2 regions of the Vibrio sp. ED004 genome follow, and region 2 is predicted to be linked to the other one. Evidence: predicted binding sites of a transcription regulator. Region 2 holds the regulator's gene; the other holds the start of a gene.
What was found. Region 2 encodes PurR, which represses purine synthesis genes. Its sites were predicted from a motif close to TNANGNAAACGTTTNCNTNA; they were not measured.
Positions count from the first base shown of each region.

Region 1 (4,435 bases), 200 kb from region 2:
TTACTCATTCAGATTGTGCGTGGTCGCGAATATCCGCATTTAGACACCGACCAACAGGCACTGAATGAAGCACAAGGACTGGCTAAGCAAATGCGGGAGGTGTTTGAGCTTCCTCAGCTAGAAGTCGCGTCACGTTTCCAACGCATTGAACTGCTTAACACTATTGTTCAACTTCACCCAGAACTGGTGTTTGTGCGCAGACTTAAACGAAAAGAAGCCTTTGCCAATGGAACGTTAGAGGTGGTGCTCGGTCGTCAGAATCGTTTCCCGGATAATGCACAAGCGATGTTGGTGCTTGATACCCATAGTTTGCCGGGAAGAGGCGTTAAGCAAACACTGACCTTAGCTACGGTCACTGCACCTATTCCTTTGGATCTTATGATTGAAGCGAAGATGGGAGAGTGGCAACAAGGTGAAACCGTGGTTAATGATGATGGCGTCTTTACTGAGATGGCTTTGGTGTACGCAGGCCGTACGATTACGAGCAAGCTTACTGCGGCAGAAGGTCAGTTATCATTAAAGCCAATCGTCGATCTTGTGTTAAAAGGCGCCCATCTTCCCGGTTTTGCACAAGCTCGTACTCAAGAAATCAAACATTGGCAGCTGTATGTGAAACTTGGGCTCGATGAACAAGTCCAATACACGCCGGAAATTGACCAAATGAACTTTGAGCTATGGTTTATAGAACAACTTGAAGTGTTAGGTGTCACGGATGTCTGCGAGTTGGAAATGTTTGAACATTCTGATATGCCGTTTGATGGAATTTCAATTTGGCTATATCCAGAATTTGCGGAAAAATCCCCGTTTGCATTGAGCCTTGCTGACTTACATCTTGATGTCGAATACTTCCCTGCAAGGAAGCTGATTCATGTGCATTATCAGTCGGGGAGTCGAAAGCTATCACCTAAGCGTTGGGAGCTTCCAACATGGTCTGGTTGGCGAATTCAATATAAGAAAGCGAGTCGGATTATCGACATAAAATAGATGGATAAGTTTTATCTCTAAAATATTAATCAAATAGGTGCATATATGATTTTTCAGTGTTTTTTATGTTACAAGTTTGATTTTTATATGCCTTTTTAACCAATCAAAAGGTCATAAAAGACCATTCTTCTATATCCTATTGCTATAAAGAAAGAGTTGATAGATATTGAGTATATTGTGTTGCCAAAGTGTCGGGGGAGATCATGGATAAACAGGAAGAGACGCGTGTAGAGTTCGATTACACAACATTTCTTGGCGCCTCATGCAGTAAAAAATGGACTTTTCTGGAAGCTCTCACCACTATCGCGCCAGTATTCAGTACTGTCTGGAGAGATAGCATTAAAGAGCTAGCCAGCCCAGAAGATCGCTTATGGCAAATGGCATTGAAATCAATGTCGACGCGCAAAAGTGATGAGTCGAACATTGTTACCTTGCTTAAGCTTGCCAAGCTAGAAGGGATCAATGAGCTCAAGGTTGTCATGCCATATTCGCTTGAAGACGAGCAGATTGATTATATTGAATCGCGTAGTCATTTGGTGATTGCAGATAACTCTGGTGAAGAGTTCACTATCAAGCTTTGATCACTAACTAAGCTTTGATTAAATATACATTGTAAAAAGGGCCTCAATATTGAGGCCCTTTTAGTATCTAAAATTTGTGCTTACAAGCGTATTAGCTGACTAACTTGTTAATTTGCGATTAATCGATTAGCCCATAATCAGCACGAAGCACATCAATGATTTCTTGTTTCGGATTGTCGCTTAATACAATCTCGCCACCGGTGATTTTCGCCGCGATATCAAGGTAAGTACGAGACAGAGACATCAATGCATCCAAAGGAAGTTCATTGTCACGAGCTAACGCTTCACGCTCTGGCATACGTTCTTTGTTCAAAAGAATATCAGCATCAGGGAAGTAGTTAAGCAAGAACTGACGGAAACCTTCTTTCGAGTTTTCGACGATGTTGCCCTTGTTGTACTCTTGAGTATCCCAAATACGAGATGAATCTGGCGTACCCACTTCATCCATGTAGATAAGCTTTTCTTTGCCTTGGGCATCGTTCACGTAGCCGAACTCAAATTTCGTATCAACAAAGGTTTGATCGACTTTTGCTAGCGCTTGGCTAATTACGTTGAAGCCTTCTTTTAGAAGTTTCTCGTAATGCGCAATGTCACTTGCTTGAGTAAAGTTGAACGCTGCGAAGTTGTCTTCAATGTTGTTACGTGTGATGTTCACATCGTCAGCTTCTGGTACACCAGGAATTCCTTTCAAAATCCCTTTTGTCGAAGGCGTGATCAGTAGCTCAGGTAATTTCTTGTCTTTCTCAAGGCCTTCAGGCATCTCGATACCGCAGAATTCACGTTCGCCGTTCGCGTATGCACGCCACATAGAGCCTGTGATGTATTGACGACAAATCGCTTCGATCATGACTGGGCGAGCTTTTTGTACAATCCATACGAATGGATGAGGGATATCAAGAATGTGACTGTCAGCAAGGCCGTTGTCTTTAAACAATTTGAACCAGTGGTTAGAGATAGCATTCAGAGCGGCTCCCTTACCTGGAACACCTTTAAGATTACCTTCACCACGCCAAATACAATCAAACGCAGAGATACGGTCACTGATCACCATGATGGCTAACGGCGCATCGGGCGCTACATTGTAGCCTTTCTCTTTAATTAGTCGTTGGCTATCTTCTTCAGTTAACCAGTAGACCGAACGAACCTTGCCACTGTGGACAGGTTTATCAGTACGGATTGGTAGGTCATCATTTACGGCAAGAACTTGATCAGCAAGGCTCATTTAGACATTCCTATCTTTTATCAAACGTCATACAGAGAAGTGCGGTGTGCACATGATTAGACGGGCATTATACCCAATCTATTATTTGCTTCCAGATAAAAAGCAAACGATTGCTAAGTCTATTGATCAAATAAAAACCCCCGCCTAACTATTCGCTAGAAAATTGGCGAATTGTAGGGCAGGGGAAGGCAGTCTGTTGGTCTGTTGGTCTGTGTTTTGGAGCTATGCTGTTAAATTAATTTAAGTTTGTTAGCTAAAAGATTGAGCTATGTTTCTGAGCTAAATTGTTAACCGAGGTCGGCTTAGTGAATACGCTCTGACGTTTCATCAATGAAGAACACTTCGCATTGAAAGCGTTGGCCTAACGTTCTTAGGTATTGTTGGCTGAATGAGTCGATCGACGTACTCGCAACGATTGCGCTCGCGTTTCCTGAGCGTATTGCTTTCTCGACAGTCTCTACTTCATTCATTTGGTTCGACGCTTTCATATGGATAACACGCTCGCAGCAAACATTGTGTTGCTTAAGCTGCTTAGCGGATGGTCTTGGCGTGTGAGCAGTAAACAGCAGCCATTGATGTTGATTGGACAGCAACGCCATTCTTGCGAACAACGCTTCCTCGTTTGAGTTTTTGCTTTTACGAGAAACTGATGTAAATGCGCAGTGAACTAGCGGGCTAGAGTGTTGGGCTTTAACGTGTGCTTGAATCATTTTGCTGTCCTTATATACATGCTGTATGTGTATACAGTAGTTTTTGTTACTTATAAGATCAAGCAGTTTTTGCGGGATTATTGGTCGTTTTATTGCAGGTAAGTAAGGGCTGTTGCTTAAGTTGTTGATATTTATTGTTAAATTAAATTCGACTGATTTTTGTATTTTGTCTCATAAATTGAAAAAATGTGATTTCTATACAGGTGTATACAGTGGTTTTTGCAGAAAAGTACTGTATATAGCTGTATAGAAGATAAGAAGATAAGAAGATAAGAAGATAAGAAGATAAGAAGATAAGAAGATAAACCCCAGATACAAAAAAAGCGCCTTAGGCGCTTTCTTATATTTCAACGGTGTTACTTATCTCAGTGTTGCTTGGGAGAGTTTTGTTCTCATTTCCATTTCACCAATATTGAACTGGCGAACATCAATGGTTGCAATATCATTGCACTCTTTACATGCATGATGACACTTACCATCTAGGTAGTCGTGCTTTTTTACTAGGCTTGGCTTTTTGCACCAATCACAAACGCCTTCTATTGTGAACATATTTTCTCCTCACCTGTTTAAGTCAGGTGTATTTTCGGCGCAAATTATGACACAAGTAAGACTCATTAGTTAATAGTTTGTTACCCGTTTTTGAGAGGGGGATCGATTGCAACACTAATAAAATCGGTATCTTTGCGATCTTGGAAAATGAATATGTGTAGTTGTTTACGGTTTTGTAACATTTTGTAAAATGGTTTTTAGCGCATTGTTCAAACGTTTCATTTCTTCGTCACATCCATGACCGTCAGGGTGATAGATTTTAGAGAGTTGTTTGTATCGAATCTTAATGCTCTTTTGGTCAGGAATAGATCTAGGTGTGTAGCCAAAGAGAGCACAGGCCACTTGCAAAGCATTCAGACCTTTGTTGTTTTTCTGCTTCTTCAATTCGT
Region 1 covers NZ_CP066149.1:219,678-224,112, reverse strand. The annotation lists partial or broken gene ITG10_RS00910 (helicase-related protein) at 1-984, shown strand, start outside; gene ITG10_RS00905 (hypothetical protein) at 1,188-1,565, shown strand; gene ITG10_RS00900 (phosphoribosylaminoimidazolesuccinocarboxamide synthase) at 1,684-2,787, opposite strand; gene ITG10_RS00895 (SulA-like leucine-rich domain-containing protein) at 3,090-3,497, opposite strand; gene ITG10_RS00890 (hypothetical protein) at 3,858-4,046, opposite strand; gene ITG10_RS00885 (tetratricopeptide repeat protein) at 4,212-4,435, opposite strand, start outside.
Region 1: a site for PurR is predicted at 2,886-2,905, ahead of ITG10_RS00900 (phosphoribosylaminoimidazolesuccinocarboxamide synthase). Genes of this name have one in related genera too.

Region 2 (4,435 bases):
GTTTGGATCCAATCACGTAACAGGTAACGGCTACTCAGGAAGGCGAGGGTCGCACCAATAGCGCTTGCGAAAGATACCAGCAGTAAACTGTTCCAGAAGCCAAACAGTGCTGCCCCTAAGAGCGTGACGACTGCAGCGCCAGGAATTGAGAAAGCAGTGATCATTACGTACGCGATAAAATAGATAGCAGCGGCGGCAATAAAGTTGCTGTCAATGTAGTCATTCAAAACGGCTTGTTGGGCCTTGGCGTTTTCAAGCGTTAGGTACTGGCCAAAATTGACGCCTAACAAGATGATGGTTACGACTAACACAATACCCAATATCATTTTCTTACTCATTGATACTTCCTCTAATTTTCAATGCATACCATTAGTATAGATAGACAGGCAAAGCATAGATTAACTTTCAGCAGATATAAAAAAAGCCGCAGAAATGCGGCTTAGTTATATAGATAGTTTGAACTGACAAAGTTAATTGACGCGATTGATAAGCTCTTCACGACGCTGCTGCGGTATAACAGACCAATGTGTTCCATTGATCGCACCTTCTAGCGCCCACAGTAATTCAATACTGACAGAGGACGCATGCGATTCCTTGATGGCGTTAAAGGCGTTTACAGAGCCAGATTCATATAAACGTTCAACGGAATCGATTCCTGCTTTTTTCAACATACGCTCAGTAGCGAGTCGAAGATTCGGCAGATCTTTGAGTCGAGTTGGCTTAGCAGAAGACTGTTCAGCTTTTTCTTCTTTAGCGAAACCCAGAGACGTCGTTGCGAGTTCCAAGATCTTCTCTTGGTCTTGCCACAGGCCTTCAGGTAAAGCGAAATATTTAGTAACGACAGGGAAACCACGTTTTTTGTAGACGTACGGTTGAAACCCTTGTTGTTCGAATTGCTTCGTTGTGCATTTGTCTGCCCGTATATGCAACTGGTCATTAACAACCAGAGCAAACATAGTGTCATCAGCAAAAAGACCGAATCCACCAAACATTGAGCGTGACTTAATTTTTCCTAGGGGCTCAAATAACTTCATTGAGTCCTTTAGTATCGGTTTATCCATGTTATTTATCTCGGTGTATTTGAACTACGCCACCAAATAAGCAGGTCCGAGAGATTAGCAAAATGTTGCAATTAAATTGTCAATAGGCTGTAAATTACTAAATTGTCAGTAGTTACTGCATTTTGCCATCGGTAACCCCGCTACCATACCAACGAGTGGTTTAGGCCGGAAGCTTTGCGTCCCACTTTTTCAAGTGGTTTGCCCTGTGCGTGACTGATTGAATAGAATAAAGTTTTTGTTGAATGAGGCTCACACTTGTTATTTCAAAATGTGATATTGCTTCAATTAATGATCTTTCTGTTGTGCATATAGGTTCATTATAGTTGTTGATAAAAAAAGCGCACCCAAAGGTGCGCTTAATGAAATAAAACTCGTTTTATCAATTAATTTAACGTTTTAACTGTACTTCGTTCAACAATCTCAGGGTGCATTTCGAAGACTCGTTTCTCGTGATCTTTGTCTTTTATACGTTCTAATAAAATCTCGAATGCATTTTTACCAACACGACGTTTAGGTTGGTGAACCGTTGTTAACGGTGGAGAGAAGTACTCAGCCAGTTCGATGTTGTCGTAACCGATCACTGAGATATCTTCAGGGATACGGATGCCTTTTTCTTGCAGTCGGCTCATTAAGCCCAGCGCCATTGTATCGTTGAAACAGAATACCGCTGTTGGGCGATCTTTCATTTCTACGATTTGCTCTGCAGCAAGAACAGCAGTATCACACTCGAAGTTACCTTCAATGATCATGTTGTCATCAGCAGTAATCTTAGCTTCGTTGAGTGCGCGTTTGTAACCTGCGATACGTTCTACACAGGCCGCTTTGTCTAAGTGGCCACTTAAACAAGCAATCTTAGAGTGACCGCGCTCAATAAGGTATTTGGTTGCTAGGTAGCCACCTTCTTCAGAGTTATCGATGATCTTGTCAGCTTGAGAACTCTCTGGGCCCCAGTCCATAATCACTTTAGGGATGTCAGCGTGACGATCTAACATCTCTCTTAGTTCTTCAGTTAGGTCTGAACACATAACTAAGATGCCATCTACACGTTTCTCTGCAAGCATTCGAATGTAGTCACGTTGCTTCTCATAGATACCACCCGTGTTACACAGAATCAAAGTGTAACCTTGACGGTAGCAGTAACTCTCAACACCATCGATAACTTCAGAGAAGAATAGGTTGGTTGATTGAGTAACAAGCATGCCGATAGTGCGTGTTGTATTGCACTTCAAACTACGAGCAACCGCGCTTGGTGCATAGTTCAGTTCATCTACGGCTTTGTTTACTTTTTCTTGAGTCGCTTCTGCAACAAAACGTGTTTTGTTGATTACGTGAGAAACGGTTGTTGTTGATACGCCGGCTAAGCGAGCGACATCTTTTATAGTGGCCATGGTTTTATCCTATTAGAAGCTACTTTCCCAAAGTACGGAATGAAGTAGCCGTTAAGCTACCTAACTAAGAGCTTAAATTTGTAGGGCTCTTTGGGTACTAAAGTGCTAAAAAACAAAAAACCGCTATGAGCGGCTTGTCTTAACACCGAAATGCTCTGAACTTTAATAAGCATAGCATTTCGTGAATGTTTCATATTTTATCGTTTGCGGTCACAATTTTAGACTGACTAGAAATTACTCGCAATAAAATTCACCCAGAAATCCGGGTGAATTGTCACATTCTACTGAATTTATTTACTTAGTCGCCCAATAAGCTATTCACCAGCTAAATATTGAGTGTCCAACTGACAGAATGCGAGTAGCAGAGATGAGACTGAAGCGTAGAAACCGAATTCATCAACGTCATGACATTTAACGTTGAATTTTGGTACCCAAGTTAGGAGTTGTTGCTCGATAAAATGCTGTTGAACAGCAAAAGACTTCTCTAGCTCTTCTTCAAGATCTGTTTCGTTAGAACGAATGATCAAGTTACCAAGGAAGTCGAGTTCGATAGCAATGTGGTCTGCTGGCTCTTTCAGGTCTTGGTTAACCACTAAATTGTGTTTAGCCATGATCTCTTCCATCTCTTTTGCAGGCTTATCGTTTAATAGGCCAGTCTCACCGATGTACATAGAAGCGTATGGAAGGGCACCATGTTTATCTGTCTTTAAGAAAAGGTCACAAAAGTCAGCAGACAGTTCCAGTTGAGCATCTTCACGTATTTGAAGACGGTTTAGTGCGTCAACTAAGCTATCAATCGCTGGCTTTAGTGTTTCATTTTCACCTAAACCAGTTAGGAAAGAACGAATCTCAACAGAGTGGTAGTGATCGAGTTCTTCTTGAGTGAGCTCTTTGGCGAATAAGCTTGATAGCCACCAGTAGATTTCTGCTCTTTGCTCGTTGAACGCTTTCGTATCTTTCATTTCTTGGATCCTGATTTAGTCTTGCGGCGTTTGTATACTCAATATCGTCAAGTGATTTGGGATATAAACACCAAGGCTGAATAACAAGGTTATTTGCGAAACGCAAAGTTACTCGTTAGTAGTAATGCCTATATTGAATTGCGATGGGCGATAAATAGCAAGGTTTAAGATTGTCTTGTATCAAAAAAGATTCATCTTTCTGGCTTTTATCTTCTGTAACACTAGAATTGTTACTAGTTATGAATAGAATAGTTACTGAAACTATTAAATAAGAAAAGTGGTGTAGATGAGCTATCACGTATTAGTCGTAGAAGATGATGTGGTAACCCGCAGTAAACTGGTTGGATATTTCCAGAACGAAGGTTACACAGTGAGCGAAGCAGAAAGCGGCGCTCAAATGAGAAACGTGTTAGATGAAAACAACGTTGACCTCATTATGCTGGACATCAACTTACCAGGCGAAGATGGATTGATGCTAACTCGCGAATTACGCAGTCAATCAGACATTGGAATTATTTTAGTTACTGGACGCACGGATAGCATCGACAAAATCGTTGGCCTTGAAATGGGCGCGGACGATTACGTTACTAAACCTTTCGAACTTCGCGAGTTATTGGTTCGAGTTAAAAACCTACTTTGGCGTATTTCTGCCGCTCGTAAAACGGCAGCAGGCGCAGTAGAAGAAACATCAGACGAGTCTGTGGTTCGTTTCGGTGAGTGGACATTTGATATCCCTCGTCGTGCGCTAAGCAAAAACGGCGAGCCAGTGAAGCTGACTAAAGCTGAATATGAATTGTTGGTGGCTTTGTCTTCTTACCCTAACCAAGTATTAAGTCGCGAACGTATTCTGAATATGATCAGTCACCGAGTGGACGCACCGAATGACCGTACGATCGATGTACTGATTCGTCGTATGCGTGCCAAAATGGAATTCGACCCTAAGAACCCACAAATCTTTGTGACGGTTCACGGTGAAGGTTACATGTTTGCTGGTGACTAATGTTCTGCGTGAACTTCTAGTTAG
Region 2 covers NZ_CP066149.1:415,716-420,150, reverse strand. The annotation lists gene ITG10_RS01760 (TVP38/TMEM64 family protein) at 1-338, opposite strand, end outside; gene ITG10_RS01755 (TfoX/Sxy family DNA transformation protein) at 471-1,061, opposite strand; cyclic di-GMP riboswitch class I at 1,189-1,274, opposite strand; gene purR (HTH-type transcriptional repressor PurR) at 1,445-2,449, opposite strand; gene torD (molecular chaperone TorD) at 2,764-3,411, opposite strand; gene torR (two-component system response regulator TorR) at 3,698-4,411, shown strand.